Regions from separate parts of the Exiguobacterium sp. s16 genome, predicted to be linked through region 2. Evidence: predicted binding sites of a transcription regulator. Region 2 holds the regulator's gene; the other holds the start of a gene.
What was found. The regulator NrdR, encoded in region 2, represses ribonucleotide reductase genes. The targets are predictions, from matches to a motif close to AACACNATATATNGTGTT.
Positions count from the first base shown of each region.

Region 1: the regulator NrdR is predicted to act here: its motif matches at 4,664-4,681, upstream of KNP86_RS03315 (anaerobic ribonucleoside triphosphate reductase).

Region 1 is NZ_JACSLM010000001.1:628,616-639,226, reverse strand. Features, by position in the region: gene KNP86_RS03335 (DoxX family protein) at 1-57, opposite strand, end outside; gene KNP86_RS03330 (S1C family serine protease) at 113-1,375, opposite strand; gene KNP86_RS03325 (fumarylacetoacetate hydrolase family protein) at 1,497-2,315, opposite strand; gene nrdG (anaerobic ribonucleoside-triphosphate reductase activating protein) at 2,370-2,825, opposite strand; gene KNP86_RS03315 (anaerobic ribonucleoside triphosphate reductase) at 2,803-4,647, opposite strand; gene KNP86_RS03310 (formate/nitrite transporter family protein) at 4,838-5,689, opposite strand; gene KNP86_RS03305 (50S ribosomal protein L25/general stress protein Ctc) at 5,891-6,550, opposite strand; gene mutL (DNA mismatch repair endonuclease MutL) at 6,714-8,516, opposite strand; gene mutS (DNA mismatch repair protein MutS) at 8,521-10,611, opposite strand, start outside.
Region 2 is NZ_JACSLM010000002.1:234,293-244,903, reverse strand. Features, by position in the region: gene infC (translation initiation factor IF-3) at 1-167, opposite strand, end outside; gene KNP86_RS04725 (hypothetical protein) at 506-715, shown strand; gene KNP86_RS04720 (DUF1002 domain-containing protein) at 769-1,632, opposite strand; gene thrS (threonine--tRNA ligase) at 1,746-3,683, opposite strand; gene dnaI (primosomal protein DnaI) at 3,996-4,910, opposite strand; gene KNP86_RS04705 (DnaD domain protein) at 4,916-6,268, opposite strand; gene nrdR (transcriptional regulator NrdR) at 6,311-6,778, opposite strand; gene KNP86_RS04695 (hypothetical protein) at 6,791-7,162, opposite strand; gene speD (adenosylmethionine decarboxylase) at 7,274-7,660, opposite strand; gene KNP86_RS04685 (glyceraldehyde-3-phosphate dehydrogenase) at 7,892-8,923, opposite strand; gene KNP86_RS04680 (site-2 protease family protein) at 9,079-9,561, shown strand; gene coaE (dephospho-CoA kinase) at 9,581-10,186, opposite strand; gene mutM (DNA-formamidopyrimidine glycosylase) at 10,199-10,611, opposite strand, start outside.

The sequences.
Region 1 (10,611 bases), on a different contig from region 2:
AATGAAGTGCATGATGCCGGCCCCTAGAAATAAAATCCCGTATAGTTTACGAATCAACTGAACCCCTCCTTTTTTCTAAGCATAACAAAAAAGATGGGCTGCGTGCCCATCTTTACAGTGCGTCTCCATTTGCGTTTTGAATCTCGACATCGACCGTTTCGGTCTTACCGTCACGAACGTATTCGATTGTGACGGTCCCGTCCGTGTCTCGAATCAGTTCACTCCGCAGGTCGATGAACGATGAGACAGCCTGGTCGTTGATTTTCACGATGACATCGCGTGCCTCAAGTCCTGCCCGTGCAGCCGAACTGTTCGCTTGCACTTCAACGATGATCGTGCCCGACGTCACCGACTCCGGCAAATTGATTTGCTCGGTCAAGTACCCCGGTGGGAACTCCGACACGTCCCGAAGCGAGACGCCGAGCGATGGATGATTCACTTCGCCCGTCTGTTCGATTTGATTGATGAGCGGCAAAGCGATATCGACCGGGATGGAGAAGCCGACCCCTTCGACCGAGTCGGTCGCGATTTTCATCGAGTTGATCCCAATCAATTGTCCTGATTCGTTGATTAACGCGCCACCGGAGTTACCCGGGTTGATGGCCGCGTCCGTCTGAATGACTTCGGCGTTGAAGTCGGCTTGTCCGTTCTCATCCGTATCGACCGGGACGAGACGTGACGTCGACGAGACGACGCCGCGTGTGACCGAGTTCTCAAACTGGCCGAGCGGGTTCCCGATGGCGACGACGGTTTGCCCCGGTTTCAACTCGCTCGACTTTCCAATCGAGATGACGGACGAGACTTTGTCCGCATCGACTTCGAGCACGGCCAAGTCATACGTGGCGTCGCTACCCATCAATTTGGCGTCCGCTGTCGATCCGTCATTGAATGTCACGGTCAAACGGTCAGCACCGTTGACGACGTGATGGTTCGTGACGATGTAAGCCGAGTCGCCGTCTTTCTTATAGATGACACCCGAGCCGACCCCGGCTTCGACAGCCTCACTTGAAAAACCGTTTGACGCGAAATTGTTCACCGTCACGACAGCAGGCTGTGCGGTCGCGACCGCATCGGTAACCGAGCTGTCCGTTGTCGTAGACGTCGTCTGGACCGGCGACCCTTCCGACGTCACGTTCGTATCAGACACATTTGTCGGCACTTGATCGATGAACGGAAAAGCGATGGCGCCAGTCAAGACGGCACCAATCACGCCACCGACAAACCCAGGGAACATCCGGCCGACGAACGATGGTCGGGCCGGTTGCTCTGCGCGCGACGGTTCTTGTCGTTGTTCTGACGAGCCGAGCTCAGTATCGAGCCAATCCTCGCGGTGATTTTGTTCATTTGATTCTGTTGGACGATCATTGCGTTCCATGTGTAATCATCTCCTATATGATGTTTCCTCTTTGTTCTACCCTTAGTATAAGAGGCATAGTCATCGTTTTGCGGAAATGAAGCATCGATTACAAGATTCTTCACAATTTGCGTCAATTGGGTCAGACGATGACGTTACGGAGCGTCCCGAGTCCCGTGATGCTCACTTCGACCGTGTCTCCTGATTGGAGATAGACGGGCGGCTTCATGCCGTGGCCGACCCCGGCCGGTGTGCCGGTCGCGATGATGTCTCCTGCTTCAAGTGTCATGCCCTTTGACAAAGTCCGAATTAACTCTTCGATCGGGCGAATCATATCCGCCGTCGACCCATCTTGACGTGTCTCGCCATTGACAACCGTTTGAATCGTCAGTGGGAACGAGAGCTCATCCGGTGTGACGATATACGGCCCCATCGGACAGAACGTATCGAACGATTTGCCGCGGAAAAACTGGACGTGTTGTTTTTGCACATCCCTGGCCGTGATGTCGTTCAGAATCGTGTAACCAAAAATATGGGCATCGACGTCGTCAATATCCCGCCCTGATTTCCCGATGATGACGGCGAGTTCGCCTTCATAGTCGAGCTGGTCGGTCAATTCGGGGTGACGTTCGACGACAGCCTCTGGGCCGACGACCGAGGTCGGCGCTTTCGTGAAGATGACGAGCTTACCGGCCCCCGCCGTATCCATCTCTTTCACATGCTCTTCGTAATTTTTCCCGATACAGATGACATTTTTGAGCGGACGATACGGTGCGACGAACGTGACGTCTTGAAGCGCCAGCCTTGGCGCGACATCTAGATCGACATCCGGTTCAAACTCACGCGCGATGACTTCTAACAACGAAGTCGTATGTAATTGGTCACTGACGTCATAGACGAACTCGCCTGCCACGACACCGACCCTTTGCTCTCCTTCAACTTGAAAACTACACCATTTCATCAAAATTCCCCCTTTTTTGCTAGTATACAAAAAATCGGGACGCGACGGCCCCGATTACGCTTTGTTTAAGAAAATAATCCGCTGGTTGCTCGATCCCCGAAACCGGAGCGACCGGTCCATGAGCGGCTGTTCGAAACGCCCATCGACGAGCACATCGGCACGGTCGAGCACGCTTGTGACGAATTCGTCGTGCATGGCTTGCAACTGTTCGAGCGTATAGCCCGTATACACCCAAACGTTTTTCTGAAGGACCTTACATCCGTCAACGAGCCGTGCCAATTCTTCCGGTTGCAGAAATGGTTCCCCGCCTGAAATCGTCACCCCGTCCCAGCCTGATTGTTCGATTTGAGCGAGTAAGTCCGCGACCGAGACGTCTTGTCCTCCACGTGGATTCCAAGATTCTGGATTATGACACCCAGGGCAACGGTGCGGGCAGCCCGCCGTAAAGATGACCGTGCGAATGCCTGGACCGTCGACGACCGATTCTTCAAGTACGGATAGGACGCGCATGATGCTTCACCCTCGCTCGTTCTTCTTCTCGTTTTGCCGAATTCCACCGGTCCATCGTCCCGACCAAGTAGCCGGTGATGCGACGGATCCGTTCAATTCGTTCATGCTCGCCACATGTCGGGCACGCTTCGTCGATGATCCCTTCAAGGCCGCAGTTGCCACAACGGTCGACCGGATGGTTGATCGACCCGTAGCCAACGTTCTCGGTCCGCATGAGCCGGACGATCGCTTCGACCGCTTCCGCGTTATGGGCGAGCGATCCGTCGACTTCGACATACGTGATATGACCCGCATCACAGAGCGCGTGGTAAGGCGCTTCGAGACGGACTTTATCGCGAATCGAGACCGATTGATACACGGGCACATGAAACGAGTTCGTATAAAAGGCGCGGTCGGTCACACCTTCGATCATCCCAAACGATTGCTGATCTCTCGTCACAAATTTACCCGACAATCCTTCGGCCGGGGTGGCCAAGAGAGAAAAGTTCAAATCGTATCGTTCCGATGCCTGCTTCATTCGATCACGTAAATGAGTGACGATATCGAGCCCAAGCCGTTCCGCCTCTCGCGACTCGGCATGCGTGCCACCTGTGAGAACACGAAGCGCTTCGGCGAGACCGATAAATCCGACCGAGAGCGTCCCTTGCTTCAGTACCTCGCGAAGATCGTCTTCTGGACCGAGTCTCTCTCCACCCCGCCAGACGTGTTGGGCATAGAGGAACCGAAATTCGTCGGCGTGCCGCTTCGCTTGATAGTCGAATCGTTCGAGCAATTGATCGATGGCGACGTCGACGTAAGCGTCGAGCGTCTCATAAAAAGTATGGATATCCGAGGAGACGAGTGCCATTTTGACCAAGTTCAACGTCGAAAATGATAAGTTGCCTCGTCCAATCGACGTCTCGGCACCATGTCGATTCCCCATCACCCGTGTCCGACAACCCATGTAGGCGACTTCCGAGCCGTGCGTCCCGTCGTAGTATTGAAGGTTGAACGGAGCATCGACGAACGAGAAGTTCGGGAATAACCGCTTGCCCGTCACACGACAGGCGAGACGGAACAAGTCGACGTTCGGATCGTCCTCATGGAAGTTGACCCCTTCTTTCACTTTAAAGATTTGAATCGGGAAAATCGGCGTCTCCCCGTTACCGAGCCCTCGCTCGGTCGCACGCAGCAACTCTCGAATGAATACGCGTCCCCACCGGCTCGTGTCGGTGCCGTAATTGATGGAAACGAACGGTACTTGTCCGCCACCACGTGAGTGCATCGAGTTAGCGTTGTGGATGAACGCCTCACACGCTTGATACGTCGCCGCGATTGTTTCAGACTCGGCAGTTTCAAAGAGTTGCTCGGTCGTCCATTCGACTGGTAGCTTTTTGAGCCGCTCGAGCTGACGTTCATACGTTTTTTCGACATACGGTGCGAGGTCGACATCAAACATCGGGAAAGCTTGACCGCCATGCTGCATGTTTTGGTTCGCTTGAAGAATAATCGAAGCGAGCGCCATCGCCGAGCGGATATCCTGGGGCGGTCGAATCGTCCCGTGCCCGGTATGAAATCCGTTCGTGAGTAACTCACCGAGTGGGATTTGACAACACGTCGTCGATCCTGTCACGTAGTAGTCGGCGTCATGGATATACAAAAAATTATCTTCGACGGCTTGACGTGACCGTTCTGATAATAGATATGTCGTCGACAATTGTTTTGATACTTCTGAGGATAATCGTGCCAATTTTCCAAGTGGTGATTTCCCGTCGACGTTGGCGTTCTCTTGTACGAGGTCCTGATCTGGGAGAACACAGACATCTTCATAAAGCTGGAGCATATTCACTCCGCATCACCTCACTATATATTGATTACAAGCGAGTTAATCACTCGCTCAAGTTCCATATATAGATTATGTCATGTTTTGCTATTGAGCTGTGAAGTCGAAATTGTGATCAATGCTTGTGATAAAAACGCAAAAGCAGTCGAGCCACTGACGTGGACTCGACTGCTCGTTGTCGTGAGCTACCTTATACTTCTTTGGCAGGTTTCACAATTTTCAATTCGACTTCTTCCGTTGCTTCCGATTCTTGGGCTTCACGCAAGCCTTTCGCGTTTAACCACGTATAGATCGCACCCATGAACAACGCGCCACCGATGATATTCCCGAACGTGGCTGGAATCAAGTTGTGGATCGCGCCGGCAAAGCTGATCGCCTCAGGATGCGGGACGACGAGCGTGAGGGCGAACAAGACGAAGTTGGCGATGACATGATCAAATCCTGAGGCGAAGAAAACGGCGACGAGGAAGATCATCGAGAAGATTTGGGCGAACTCGTTTTTCATTTGCTTCGGCAAGAAGATGGCAAGACAGACCATCCAGTTGCAGAAGATTGCGCGGAAGAAAATTTCGACCGTCGTGTGGTGCATCTTGCTTTCGACGACCGAGAACAGCCAGTTGTCCATCCCAAGTTCTTGGATGACACCGGTCGGAGCGAGCAGCAAGGCGAACAAAACGCCACCGAGCGCATTCCCGACAAAGCAGAGCAACCAGACGAGCATCGTGTCGCTGAGCGTCGTGTACCCCCGCATCGTCGAGGTTGTGAAGTACATCGTATTCCCGGTGAACAGTTCGGCTCCGCCATAGATGATCATGACGAGGGCGATCCCGAATGAGAATCCTCCGATGAGCGTTGTGAACGGAGAATCGATCAAATACATTCCGTTGACGACTTTCAGTGTGAAAATTGAAGCGAATCCGATAAAGATCCCCGCGAGCATTGCTCGTAAAAAGTACTCCATTGGCCGATAATGAATCATTTGCGAAGATGCCTGTGCTTTCTTCCGCAACGATTCGAGTGCATGGATTTCCATTGATGCCATGTCACAAACCCTTCTTTCTGTTTGAATGAAACCATTATAATAAGAACGAACATGTGAAATCATTAACAATATAAGCCCGAAACGAATAAATTGCAATCGCCCCTTCCACATGTTGACACATTTTTCACATCGTAATCGTTTACATTTGTCGGATTTGTGACTAGAAAAAAACGACCCTTCGCAAAGGGCCGTTCGAAATGATTATTCTTTGTTTTCAGAAGCCTCTTCCGACTCTTCCGTTGAAGTTTCTGACGCCTCTTCAGTCGCTTCAACTTCGCCTTCTGTCGCTGTATCAGCTTCAAGGTCTTCGACCGCCACCGGTTCATTCACCGATGCGATTTGAAGATCACCCTCAGATACGATTTCGTAATCTTTGTTCTCTGGAATATCAGCGACAGTGAGCGAGTCACCGATGCCGAGTTCAGAAACATCAAGCTCGATACGCTCTGGAATGTTGGCTGGTGTTGCCGAGACCGTTACTTTGTAGAGCGTCTGTGCCAAGTAGCCGCCTTCTTTGACGCCTTTCGCGTCGCCGACGAGTGTGACGTCCGCTTCGACTTCTGTCGCTTCGTCCATCTTCACTGCCATAAATTCGACGTGCTTGTATTCGTTCGTGAATGGGTCGACTTCTGTCCCGTGAACGAGTGTGTTCACTTTCTTACCATCGATATTGAGTTCGATCAAAGCGTTGTCGCCGTGTTCACGAAGAATCTTACGAAGTGCCATCTCTTCGAATGCGACCGGTGTGCTTTCAACTTTGTAGCCGTAAACGACACCTAACACTTTTCCTTCTTTACGCAAGTTAGCGCGGACCGAACGTGGTCGTAATTCTCGTTTCGTTACTTTAAGCGTGTCTGCCATAATCTTTTCCCCCTACTGGTTTATCGATCATGTCTACATCTTGAGGGTGAGGCAGTGAAAAAGCCACCTCTCAACCTCGATGCGTTGAGTGACATGTGTATATTGTTCCCATAGGTACAACTAAATAAACGTTACAGCCGGTTAAAATAAGATTACAACTGTGTCACATAACGCGTTTAAATAGCTTCTCGAGCTCGTACGTGCTCCACTTCACTAAAATCGGACGACCGTGCGGACACGTGTACGGAGACGTCGTCTGATTCAAATCGTGAAGCAATTGCCGCATCATCTCGTGGTTCAACGGATGGTTTGCTTTAATCGACCGTTTGCACGCCATCAAAATCGACGCATCTTCCCGATATTTAGCGATGTCAATGGAGCGATCCCGGATCGCCATCTCTATCAAATCACGGACCGTTCCTTCTAAATCGTGTTGCGGGTACCACGTCGGAATCTCTCTAACGAGGAACGTGTTGCCGCCGAACGGCTCCAATTCTAGACCTGCTTCTTTTAAAAGCGGAGTGACTTCTTCAATCGCGAGCGCCTCTTCTTGCGTGAACTCGAGCGTGAGCGGAAGCAGCAACAACTGGTATTCCTTGTCAGGATTCCCGAGCTGCTCGTAAAACAACTCATATTTGATTCGTTCCTGGGCCGCGTGTTGGTCAATGACGTACATCCCGTCCTCGGCACCACAGACGATATAACTCGCATGCAATTGACCGATGACGTCGAGCGGCGGCAACCGCTCTCCTTTCGTCTCGATTGTTTCCGATTCGACCGTCGACTCTATCGGCTCAGGCGCTTCATTGACAAGCGGGGTCGGCGACCATCGACTCGGTGACGTGACAGGCTCACGTGGAATTGGATAGTTCCACGTCGGCGCTTCATCCGTGACCGGCGCCCGTTCAACCGTGAAATCAAGTCGCTCTTGTTCGGTCCGATTGACCGGTCGCTCTTTCGGTTTGACCGACGGGATTAAACGCTGTTCCCGGAGTGTCAGTTGGACCGTCTCGCGAATCAATTGACAGAGCTCTTTCTCTTTTGAAAGCCGAACTTCTCGTTTCGTCGGATGGACGTTGACATCGATCAGCATCGGGTCCATGTTCACTTCGAGGACAGCGATCGGATAACGACCAATCGGTAGCAGCGTGTGGTAGCCTTCGAGCACACTTTGGGTCAAAGCGAAGTTTTTAATGCTTCGCCCGTTCAAAATGAGTGTCACGTACTGCTTGTTCGAACGCGTCACTTCCGGACGGACGAGATGGGCGCTCAAACTATAGTCGTTCGTCTTACTCGACGCCGTGACAATTTGGGCCGCGACTTGTCGGCCATAGATGGCGAGCATGACTTGTTTGATGTCTCCGTTCCCGCTCGTCCTGAGCAGTTCCTTGTCTTCATGGAACGCCGTGAGGCGCACTTCCGGGTGGGACAAGGCGATCCGGTTCAACGTGTCGGTGATGCTCGCCAGTTCCGTCGCGGACGTTTTCAAATACTTCAATCGGGCTGGTGTATTATAGAACAATTGACTGACGGCTATCTCCGTCCCGACGTTCGCCGCGGCCGGTGTTTGCGCCGTGACAACGCCGCCTTGAAGCGTCATCTCGAACCCGTCTTCCTCGGCCCGGCGTGACTTCAGCGTCACATGGCTGACCGAAGCAATCGAGGCGAGCGCCTCCCCACGGAAGCCGAGCGTGCGAATCCGGAACAAGTCGTGCTCGTCCCGAATCTTACTCGTCGCATGACGTAAAAAGGCGCGCGGGGCGTCCTCTTCATAAAACCCGTGCCCGTTATCGCGGACTTTAATGAGCCGGATGCCCGCTTCCTCCAAATCGACTTCGATTTTGGTGGCGCCGGCGTCAATCGCGTTCTCGACGAGCTCTTTCACGACCGAGGCCGGTCGCTCGACGACTTCGCCAGCCGCGATTCGGTTGGCCAGTTGTTCCGGTAACTCTTGAATGATTCCCATCGACTCACCCCTTCTTCGCGGATTGTTGGAGCGCATAGAGCGCTTGCATCGCCTCGATCGGGTTCATCGCCAACAAATCGAGTTCGAGCAATTGTCGTTTAATCTCGTCTTCCGCCTCAAAGAGCGATAGTTGGGCCACGGGTTCTGCCGTTCCCGGATGTTCAATAGCTGCCCGTTCCGGTTTCGAGTCCGTCTCAAGTTGAGACAAGATGGTCCGCGCCCGTTCAATCAAATCACGGGGCAATTCAGCGAGCTCAGCGACATGAATCCCGTACGACTTATCGGCCCGCCCCGGATGTACTTCATGTAGAAACACGACACGCCCGTCTCGCTCGATGGCGCGGACGTGAACGTTCTCAAGAGCAGGGATCGTGTCTTCGAGCACGGTCAGCTCGTGATAGTGGGTCGAGAACAACGTCTTCGCTCCAATTGTCGAAGCGATGTATTCAACGATAGCCTGGGCGAGTGCCATGCCGTCATACGTCGACGTCCCCCGACCGATCTCATCGAGCAAGATGAGGCTGTGTTCGGTCGCCTCTGTCACCGCTTGGCGTGTCTCCGTCATCTCGACCATGAACGTCGACTGGCCGCTCACCAAGTCATCGGCCGCACCGATGCGGGTAAAGATTCGATCAAACAATGGAATCTCAGCCGCTTCAGCCGGCACGAACGACCCGATTTGATGCAAGATGGCGATCAAGGCGAATTGACGCATATACGTCGATTTACCGGACATGTTCGGTCCGGTGATTAAGAGCATGCGCCGCGTGTCGTCGAGCGTCAAATCGTTGGCGACGTATTCACCGCGTGGTAGCACCGTCTCGATGACCGGATGGCGGCCACGATCGATTTGGACGTTCGTCGACGTCGTCGGCCGGACATAGTCACGTTTTTCGGCGACGATGGCGAGCGCGAGCAAGACGTCAAGCTCACTGAGCGAGCGCGCCAGTTGTTGGAGCGGTTTCGTCTCTTGCTTGACTTGGTCACGCAAGGCGACGAATAAATCATACTCGAGCGTGCAACTCTTCTCTTCAGCCCCGAGAATGAGCGCTTCTTTCTCTTTTAACTCGGGTGTGACGTAACGCTCGGCGTTCGTCAGCGTCTGTTTCCGTTCGTAACGTCCCTCTTCGAGCAGGCGGGCGTTCGCTTTCGTCACTTCTAAGTAATAGCCGAAGACACGATTATAGCCGATTTTCAGCGACTTGATGCCGGTCGCGAGCCGCTCTTGTTGCTCGAGATTGGCAATCCATGTCTTTCCGTTCGCTTTCGCCTCGAGCAGTTCGTCGAGTTCGGCCGAATAGCCGGCACGAATCATCCCACCTTCTTTAATCGAGATCGGTGGCGCCTCGACAAGCGCTGCCTGGAGCATGTTGGCCAAGTCGTCGAATGTGTCGAGCGTATCATCGATTTGACGAAGCCGTGAGGCCGTGACGCCTTCGAGCAAGGCCCGCACCGCCGGGATGCACTCGAGGGTGTTCCGGAGTTGGACGAGGTCACGGGCGTTGGCCGTCCCGTAACCGACTTTGGCGACGAGCCGTTCGATATCGTAGACGTGACGTAGCTGTTCACGCAACTGGTCACGAAGCATGAAGTCATCGACCAAGTTCTCGACCGCATCTTGTCGGTCCCGAATCGCCTGCTCGGTATAGAGCGGCTGTTCGAGCCAACGTTTCAGCAACCGTCCCCCCATCGCCGTCGTCGTCTCATCAAGCAAGGCGAGAAGCGACCCTTTCCGTTCACCGGACCGGGCTGACCGAAACAATTCCAAGTTCCGGGCCGTGTTGGCATCGAGTTGCATATGGGCCTCGACTTCATAGGCGACGGCCGGTTGGAGATGATCGAGGGCGCGTTTTTGCGTGCGCGTCAAATAAGCGAACAGCAATTCAAACGCGCTCACTTGCGCCTCGTCTTTCGCTCCGCTCGACAACGGGCTCGCTAGCCGCTCTGTCTGGACCGACAACGGGATGCCGAGTGATGAGAGATGGTCTGCCAACTCGGCGTCATCAACGATGATTTCACTCGGGACCAACCCTTCGACTTCGCGCAGGACGGCCTCACGCGACGGCAAGGTCGTCAACCAAGATTCACCTGTCGT
Region 2 (10,611 bases):
TTATCGGCGACCAAGACGAGATCGAGTTCAGCCTCTTCTGCTAAACGTAATGCTTCATTACGCGATTGCACACCGAGTTGTGCACCGTCCGCTCCAATTAAGCGAACTTCACGGGCACGAATGTTTTCGTTGATAAAGAGCTCTTTGCTAATGGTTAGCACCTCCATCGTGCGATTGCACGAGTTTTAGATTGATAAGACAACATGGCAATAAAAAAAGCGTCGGCAGTTTCCCGCCCACACATCATTTCGGAGTCAGCAGAGACCAAGGCTCGACTGCTTCACGTACATGATGGACCTGACCGAAGCTGTTCGGACGAGGTGAGAAGCGGGCGCTTCTGCTTTGTTGTATTTAATCACTATGTCATCTTAACACCAATAGGATTAAGATGTCAAGAATTCGCGCATGAATAATTGGTAGCTCACACTTTTATGATGATAACAGTCATTTCGTTGTTTCGCAATACCTTTTCCGAGGGAATAAAATAAAAAAGGAGGGATGGGCCGTGTCTTGGAGACAGCAAGTGAAAGGTGACCATGATTATCACGACCAAATCAAACACATCGTACAAGAGACGATGCGCCACCATGACGTGAGTGATGCCAAGCTCGAAGCGGTATTGACAGACCTTTTAGAAGAGATGAACCGAATCACGTTGAAGATTGTGGACGACCACGAGTCTGCTCGCGACTATATCCATAAACGATGGTATTGAAAAAGGGCCGAGGCCCTTTTTTCAATACCATTTGTCATGTACTCAAAGCCCGTTCAATTCGTCAACGACTTGAAGAAGTTGCTGAGCGCTTCGAACAAACGGGCGAAGAAGCCTTGGACTTCCTCGGTCTCGAGAAACGCCTGAACGTCTTGACCGGCCCCTTGTAACCCATTGCTGATTGCACCCCAGTCGAGGTTCGCCTGCTGCATGTTCTCGAACAACGTCGTCAATTGCGTCAACTGCGTATCAGACAGTTGGACGTTGTTTTGATTCAACACTTGGATGACGATATCTCGAATCTCGATGTTCGTCTCCGGTGCCTTATTCGCAATTTCCGCTTTAATCTCGTTCATGAGTCCGGCCACGTCCTCTTGCCCGACCGTCTTCCCGATCTCAGACGTGACCGCGAGCTCTTCTTGCGCCAAGTCTTTCCGTTCCTCGCTCAATTGAATGCCTGTCTCCGCGGCCGTCTGATCATAGGCTTTCATGATGCCCGTCAACGCCGACGTCCCGGTGACGCGAATCGGCGACGTGATATAAATATCGGCATCCGTGACGCCTGCCGTCACGAGAGCGTTCGCATACATATCTTCGGTAACCCATGTCACGTTTTCCGTTTTGATATCGAGCCCGGTCCCGTCGGTCAGTTTGATGCGGGCTGATGAATACATCCCCCCGCCGCGCTGCGCTTGCGGGACGGCATCCCCTAAGTATTTATCTTCATCGGCTGAGGTCGTGATGATCGGCTCAATCCCCGCCGGTGCCTCAACCCGTTCGAGCACCCAGTCCCGTTGGCTCGCCGATAACGACTCCCCGAGTGTGACAATCGTATCATCGACGATGGCTTCTGCGTTTACTTTTGGAATCATGCTTGTCGCGACGACCGAACCGATCGTCAACGCCACTAATGGTTTCATATAATTCAAAATGAATCACTCCTTTCTTCTACCATACGTGTTTGGTGAAGTCTTCCGCATCCGTCTCAAGACCGAAAAAACGACCACCCTTCCAATGAAGGATGGTCGACATATTAACGTGAACGGTTGGCGATCTCTGCTGTAAGTGACGACAAGAATTCATCGAGCGTGGCCGATACTTGTTCTTGTTGTCCATAACGACGGATGTTGACTGCACGCTCATCACGTTCTTTATCTCCGAGGACGAGCGTCATCGGGATTTTCTTCATCTGTGCTTCCCGAATCTTGTAGCCGAGTTTCTCATCACGAAGGTCCGTTTCGACGCGGACACCGCGCTTGACGAGCTCTGCTTTCACTTCCGCGACGTATTCGTCGTGGACGTGTGAGACCGGGATCAATTTGACTTGGACCGGGGCGAGCCATGTCGGGAACGCGCCTTTATACTCTTCAATCAAGTAGGCGACGAAACGTTCCATCGTCGAGACGACACCACGGTGAAGGACGATTGGGCGATGGTCTTTGCCGTCTGGTCCTGTGTACGTCAAGTCGAACCGCTCAGGGAGCAAGAAGTCGAGTTGGACCGTCGACAACGTCTCTTCTTTGCCGAGCGCCGTGCGGACTTGGACGTCGAGTTTCGGTCCGTAAAATGCCGCTTCGCCTTCGGCTTCGAAATACGGGAGACCGAGCTCATCCATCGTCTCTTTCAATTGACGTTGGGCTGTTTCCCAAATTGCGTCGTTGTCGAAGTATTTCTCTTTGTCGGCCGGGTCACGGTAAGACAAGCGGAAACGATAGTCTTTGATGCCGAAGTCAGCGTACACTTCTTGAATCAAGTGGACGATATCTTTGAATTCTTGCTTCATCTGTTCCGGCGTGACGAATGTGTGCCCGTCGTTCAACACCATGTAACGGACGCGTTGGAGGCCTGTGAGCGCACCTGACATCTCGTAACGGTGCATACCGCCGAGCTCGGCGATGCGAAGCGGGAGTTCGCGATATGAGCGCGGCTCATGTTTATAAATCGTCATGTGGTGCGGACAGTTCATCGGACGAAGGACGAGTTCCTCGTTGTCCATCTCCATTTTCGGGAACATATCGTCTTGATAGTGATCCCAGTGACCAGACGTCTTATACAAGTCGACCGAACCGAGGACCGGTGTGTAGACGTGCTGATACCCGAGCTCGAGCTCTTTGTCGACGATATAACGTTCGACCGTCCGACGGATCGAGGCACCTTTCGGGAGCCACATCGGCAAACCTTGGCCGACTTCTTGCGACACGAAGAAGAGATCGAGCTCTTTCCCGAGCTTGCGATGGTCGCGCTCTTTCGCTTCTTCCAATAGACGCAAGTGTTCCGCGAGTTGTTCTTTCGTCGCGAACGCCGTTCCGTAAATGCGTTGGAGCATCTTATTGTCCGAGTCGCCGCGCCAGTATGCACCGGCCACGCTCATCAACTTGAACACTTTCAACTTCGATGTCGACGGGACGTGCGGTCCGCGGCACAAGTCGAAAAATTCGCCTTGATGGTAAATCGTGAGCGTCTCGCTCGCCGGGATATCTTCAATCAATTCGATTTTGAGCGGGTCTCCGAGCGCCTTGTAGCGTTCGAGCGCCTCGTCGCGCGACACGACTTCACGTGTGATGTCCAAGTTCTCGTCGACGATCCGCTTCATCATTTTCTCGATTTCCGGGAGATCTTCTTCGTTGATGCGGCGATCCATCTCGATATCATAATAAAAACCGTTCTCGATCGTCGGTCCGATGCCGAGGTAGATACTGCCTTCTTCGCCGTATAACCGTTTGATGGCTTGGGCCATCAAGTGGGCTGACGAGTGGCGCATCAAATCGATGCCCTCTTCCGAATCCGGCATGACGAGCTCGATTTTACCGTCCTGTTCAATCGGACGACGATAATCGATCATCTCACCATCGATTTTGGCGGCGATTGCTTTTTTTCGGAGTCCTGGACTAATCGAACCTGCTACTTCTTCTGCTGTGATGCCGGCCTCAAACTCTTTGACGGCCCCATCTGGAAATGTCAATTGAATCATGTGTCAACTTCCCCTCTCTACATTTAAAAATAAATAAAAAAAGCCCATCCCTATGAAAGGGACGAGCTTTGATTCTCGTGGTACCACCCTCGTTCCCAAGCGTAACGCTTGGCTCGAACACACGATAACGAGTGTGAATCGCCGCACGATTGGCCCGTACGGTGCTCTGAGGGAGTAAGGCGATCGGCGTGTTTAGGAAGCTCTCACCAGTCTTCCCTCGCTTTGAAACCCGTGACGACGTCTCATGTCCTCTTCGATGCATCGGTTATATGATTATTAGTATAGTCAACTCGTTCAAGAAATACAATCCCTTTACCGACGTCGGTTCTCACCTTTTAATTCGATTTGTGTCGTCGTCGTTGAGATGCGCTGCATGAGCCGCTGGGCTTTCATTTTGTTCTGCGGCGAACCGTCGATCGAGAAGTGCGTCTCGAGCTCTTCACCGCTGAAGTTCGAACTGTAAAGCGTCGGTAAGCGATGCATCATGCGATATTGCAAGATGATCCCGAACAGCTCGTCGCGTACCCACGGACTGATCGCCTCGGCACCGATGTCATCGATCAATAACACCGGTACGTGTTGGAACGACGTCAAAAATGAGTCGAACGAATCGGTCCGGATCTTTCGTTTCGCTTCCGAGACGAATCCCGGGGCGTGGACGAGAATCGTCTCGATGTCCGCCACTTTCAGTTCGTTGGCAATCGCCGCAAGCAAATACGTCTTCCCGACCCCGAAGCTGCCGTGTAAGTACAGGCCGTTCACTTTTTGGCGGGTCTTCATGCCCGAGACGAACCGCATCGATTCACGGAGTGCGATTTTACGGGCGTCATCCGACCAGTCGAACGATTCAAAGCTCGCCTCTCGCACTTCTTCCGGCAAGAATAAGCTCTTAAACTTCCGGTCCATCTCTTTTTGGCGCCGTGCTTGACGATGCTTGACCGTCTCTTCATAACGGATCGCGATTTGACCGAGGTCGACATAGAGCACCGGCTGATGGCCCGGGATGACGGCTTGCTCCTCGACGAGCTTCTTGCCGTCCATCTGTTCTGCATATTCACTGAGCTTCGTAAAGCCGACCTCGACCGCCGTCTCGTCTAACTCCGGATGCGCCTTTAAAAAAGCGACGACTTCTGGATGTTCGAGGGTGCGCCGGCGAATCGATTCGTACGCTTCCCGCACTTCTTTCCGGTTCATCATTTGGGCGAGCGTTTGATTGATGCGTTCCATGTCCCTCATCCTTTCTCTTTCAATTCATTTAACAACTTGACGAGTTCCGCGTCGTCTGGAACCGATGCCTCGAGCTCTTGTTTTCGTTTTTGATCGTACGTCCGTTGCTCTTTCGCCTCGTCCTCGAGCCATTTTGGCATCTCGGTCTTGTCTTTGCGTCTCGAGCCGACGGTCGTCCGCTGTTGCACGTTCTCCCGCTTCTGCTGTTTCTTCTCGATGAGCGCGTCTTGCGTCGCTTCTTGTTCCAACGCGTCTTTGGCGTTCAAATAGCCTGCCGTCTTCCAACTCGTCGCGATTCGCATGACGTAGTTCTCACTGAGCCGAGTCTGCTTCTTCACTTCGATACAGTAATAGAACAACGCGTTGATGACACTTGGCGCGAGTCCGAGCGTATCGACGAGGTCGATGATGAGTTGCTCGTCGCTCTTCGACAACTGTGGCGTCTTCCGTAACGTCGACACGTACTGATGCGGATGCGCTTCTTCCATGACAGTCACGTCATGCAGATCACCGATTTCTGCCTTCTCCGTCTCATCCGACTTCACTTTCCGATGGCGCGTCTGTTTTTTCTTCAACTGCAACACCATCTGACGACAGCCGTCGCGCTTCTCTTGCTCGCTGAGCGGTAGATACGCCTCGTGGACGAAGTACTCCTTCAACATCTCGGCCATCGTCTCTTCATCGATTTGGGAGACGTAGGCAAGCTTCGTGATCGTCTCATCGAGCTTCTTCGTGAAGAAGCCGACGGGAAAGTTCGTCAACTTTTTGACGATTTCCATATCGAACGTATAGTTGATCTCGATTTTGGCGCGGTCAGGTTTCTCGTAGTTCTTTTGTGTGAACGCCATATGATTGACCCCTTTGACGTCGAACACTTCATTAAAGTCTTTCGTCACTTCAATGATTCCGGCCGGCAATGGATCGATCGTGAATCGACCTTGTAACTGTTTAAAGCGGACTTCCCCGACTTTATAGAAGAGGAAACTCGACAACAGCCCGTCATTCAAGAACGTATGGGGTGCGAGTGGGACCCGCAGTTGATACACGTACTGGGTCAAGCGCTCGTCTTTCGTCTTATACGTCCGGACGAGACCGATCGCTTCGAGCCGGAACAGACAGTCTGTCAGCTCGTTGATCGAGTAATCGAGCATCTCACAAAGCGCGCTATGTGACATATAGTTCGATTTCATTTTTCCGGGCTTCAGCTCGCTCCAAAGCGTCTGATACATCGCGAGCGCCTTCACTCCGATGACCGGCTGATATAAATGGTACAGCGACTGATACGACTCGCGATCGATGAGTCCGGTGCTCATGATCAACAGTTCGTCAGTTCCGTACAGGATTCGTTCTTTTTCCATGGTAGGTCTCCCTTGAAAAAAGGCGACCAGCAGGCCGCCCGTTTAGTTGGTCGATTTTTCTTGCTTCATTAAATCTTCTAGTTCTTTAAAGAACACAGAGATATCTTTGAACTGGCGATAGACGGACGCGAAGCGGACGTATGCCACTTCGTCGACCCGCGCGAGCTCGTTCATGACGAGCTCCCCAACCTGTTCACTCGGAATCTCGGACTGGCCGAGGGCGCGTAACTGTTGTTCGACTTTCGTGACCACACCTTCAAGTTGCTCCAGCGTGACCGGACGTTTCTCGCACGCCCGAATAATCCCGCGAAGCACTTTCTCACGGCTGAACTCTTCCCGATTCCCGTCTTTTTTGACGATGATGAGCGGTGTCTGTTCGACCGTTTCAAACGTGGTAAAGCGATAGCCGCACTCCTCGCATTCGCGACGGCGACGAATCGAATAGAAATCTTGTACTGGCCGGGAGTCGAGCACTCTCGTTCCATTATGATCGCATTTAGGACAACGCATGCTCAGCCCTCCTTATCGTTCGACAGATTGATTCCCGATGGCGCGGAGCGGGAACTTCACGGATAGCGCCTCATAATATGTGGTGACGATTTGACCGAGGTCCGGTCCGAGCATCTGGTCACGGTTCAATGTAAAATCGACGGCCGTGCGTCCGCCGTCCACTTGGACGATGGTCGCCAATGCGTCCCATCCGTCTCCATGAAACGCCACTTCGCCCCGGTCTGCATCGACCCGGCGAACCGTTTGACCTTCTGCTTGAATCCGTTCGCGGAGCCATGTGAGCACGGCGCTTGGCGATGCCGCCACGTAACGCGTCCGTAACGCCTCATTTTTATGCGAATCGTCCGTTTGGACATGTGTTTGAAACTTATCAAATAATCCCATTATCCACCTCGACACCTTATTTATATAGGTTAAGCATATCAAAATTAAGCGGTTAACAAAACAATTAAAAGGGCTGACCGAAAATCGGCCAGCCTCATAAGGTCAATCTGATTATTTGCTGATTGCCACTTGCGCTTCAGGAACACGAATCGGTCCCATCCCACGGTCAAGTTTCACATCTTCACGAACTTTTGCTTCCAAGCCTTCTGCAATGTATTGCGAGGCTGTAGCTGGATCGATTCGATCCCCACATGTGAACACATCGACTGATGCGTAGCCATGCTCTGGGAAACTGTGAATCGTTAAGTGTGATTCTGAAATGATAACGACTCCACTTACACCGTGCGGCGCAAATTTGTGGAAAGCGACTTCGCGGACTTCAGCGCCCGAACGAAGTGCTGCATCGACGAACAAGCGCTCGATGTAGTCGATATCGTTTAATTTGTCGGGATTGCACTCCCAAAGTTCTGTAATAATGTGACGTCCCATAGTATCCATATTAGTGGATCCCCCTTTACATCAATGGTCTCAAAGTAGTTGATGATCACTCACTTTGTGCCTGAATCGCCCACAACCACGGGGGCAAGTTAGTCCTAAGAGGTCCTAACCCTTTAAGTTGCGTTTGTCAGACCAATTGAAGTTCACGAGTTAGAGTGTATCTTGTTTAGGACGTCGTTACAAGACATTTGTTTCAATTCTTTAAAAATATTTTTAGATAAATATATTTTTTCAGACGTGGGTTTCTTGTTGTCCGATTTGCAGGTAGCTCGCGACCATGTCCAACAAGTCGACGACGCGGCACGAATAGCCCCATTCGTTGTCGTACCAAGCGAGCACTTTGACATGGTTGCCCCCGAGCACCATCGTCGAATCGGCATCGATGATTGACGAACGCTCATCTCCATTGAAGTCGATCGAGACGAGCGGTTCGTTCGAGACGCCGAGCACGCCTGTCATTTCCCCGTGTGCAGCACGCTCGAACGCCTGATTCACTTCATCGACCGTCACATCTCGACGCAACTCGACGACGAGATCGACGAGCGAGACGTTCGGCGTCGGCACTCGTAGCGCCATCCCGTTCAATTTGCCCTGAAGTTCCGGCAAGACGAGCCCGATGGCTTTCGCAGCACCAGTCGAAGTCGGTATAATGGAACTGCCACAAGCACGGGCACGACGCAAATCTTTATGCGGATTGTCGATATTGTTTTGATCGTTTGTATAGGCATGCACCGTCGTCACGAGCCCCGTTTCAATCCCGAACGTCGAATCCAATACTTTGACGACCGGGCCGAGACAGTTCGTCGTACACGAGGCGTTCGAAATGACGTGATCGTGCTCCGGTAAATAATCCCGATCGTTCACCCCCATGACAATCGTCCGCAACTCGCCTTTTCCTGGTGCCGTCAAAATGACTTTTTTCGCACCGGCCGTCAAATGTTTTTTCGCCCCGACATCTGAATTGAATTTCCCCGTCGCCTCGATGACAATCTCGACACCGAGTTCAGCCCACGGCAATCGCTCCGGGTCTCGCTCGGATACGAGCATGATCCGTTTCCCATCGACTTCGAGCGCATCCCCATGCGCTCGGACCGTCAGTGCGAACGGTCCGTGGACCGTGTCGTGTTTGATCAAGTGCGCGAGCGTTTCCGCCGGATAACTCGCATTGATGGCGACCACGTCGTGACGCCCTTCGAGCATCAACTTCCGAAATACCATTCTGCCGATTCGACCAAATCCATTGATTGCAACTTTCGTCCCCATTCTGAATCCCCCTTTTTTCTGCGTTACGACACCATTATAACGGAAAATTGGAAGCGTTTTCACTATGAATCGTCACATTTTTTTCACTTTTTTACAGTTTCAGATTTGAAAAAGAGGGAAATTTGGTGTAGAGCTTGGAAAGGAGCTAAGACTATATGTTTGATTGGACAGACCTAGATAAATTTGTCATCTCATTTTTCATCATCTTACCGATTGTGACGATTATCCATCAATTCGGTCATTTCTTCTTCGCGAAACTATTTGGGGGGTCGCTCGACATGGAGATTGGGACCGGGAAAAAATTGTTTAAAATCGGACGCCTTCAATTTAACCGCGTTTATTTTTATGACGCCTGGTGCCAATTCAGTGACTTGAAGTACAGCAATCGCCTGACGCGGAGTCTCGTCTACGCGGGCGGTTCAATTTTTAACTTATCGAGTATTTTGATTGTGAACGCCTTCATCTTGACGCGAGAGATCGAGCCGACAATTTACACGTACCAGTTCGCATACTTCTCGTTCTATTATGTCTTCTTCTCACTCTATCCGATTTACTATTCGAACGGCCATCCGAGCGACGGACGCGCCATCTTCGACACGTGGAAAAAAGGGAAGCCTGACTCAGACCCACTCAACTGAACAAAAAAAGAAGGCGTCGTCAGTCGCCTTCTTTTTTCATGTCTTCAAATTGTTCGACGAGGCGGACCACTTGGGCCGACAAGTCGCCTAACGCACCGTTGTTGTTGATTAAAAAATCAGCCTGTTGTTTCTTCTCCTCGATTGGCATTTGCGCATGAATCCGAGCGAGCGCTTCTTCTTTCGTCAACCCGTTGCGCTCCATGAGACGCATCAGCTGAATCTCTTCACGGCAATAGACGACGACCGTATAATCGACGAGGTCCCGCATCGTTCCCTCGAACAAGAGCGGGATATCGAATATGACGACCGTCTCCCCTGCAGCCTCGTATCCGTGCATCTCCTCGAGCATCTCTTCTCGGATGGCCGGATGCATGAGCTGATTCAGTAACTGACGTTTTGTGTCATCATGAAAGATTTCTCGTCCGAGCGCCTGCCGGTTCAACTCGTCGCCCGTGAAACATTGCGGGAACGCCTCGCGGACGCCCGCGAACGCTTTGCCGCCAGGCTCGATGACGATCCGTGCCATCTTGTCGGCGTCGATGATCGGGATGCCCTGCTTTCGAAACAGTCTGGATACGGTCGACTTCCCTGTCGCAATCCCACCTGTCAAACCAATTTTCAACATCATGTCCACCTCTTACTGTTGGCAGTGCGGACAGTAATGTGTGCCCCGTCCGCCTAATTTCATCTTTTCAATCGGTCGGCCGCATCGCTTACACGGCTCCCCGGTCTGTCCATATACGTACAGTGTCTCTTGATACGTCCCGCTCGCCCCATCCGGATTCGTATAGCTCCGAATCGTGCTTCCGCCTCGTTCAATCGCTTCCGTCAATACGGCCACAGCCTCTTGATGCACCCGACGGACCTCGTCAAGCGAGAGTGTCGCTGCCGGACGGGTCGGATGGACACCGGACCGATATAACGTCTCATCGACATAAATATTGCCGAGCCCGACGAAAATCGATTGATCGAGCAGCGCCGTCTTGATTGCACGAACGTTCATCCGCTTCAGACGGCTGTGAAGCGTCTCCGCTGTCACTTCAGGATCGA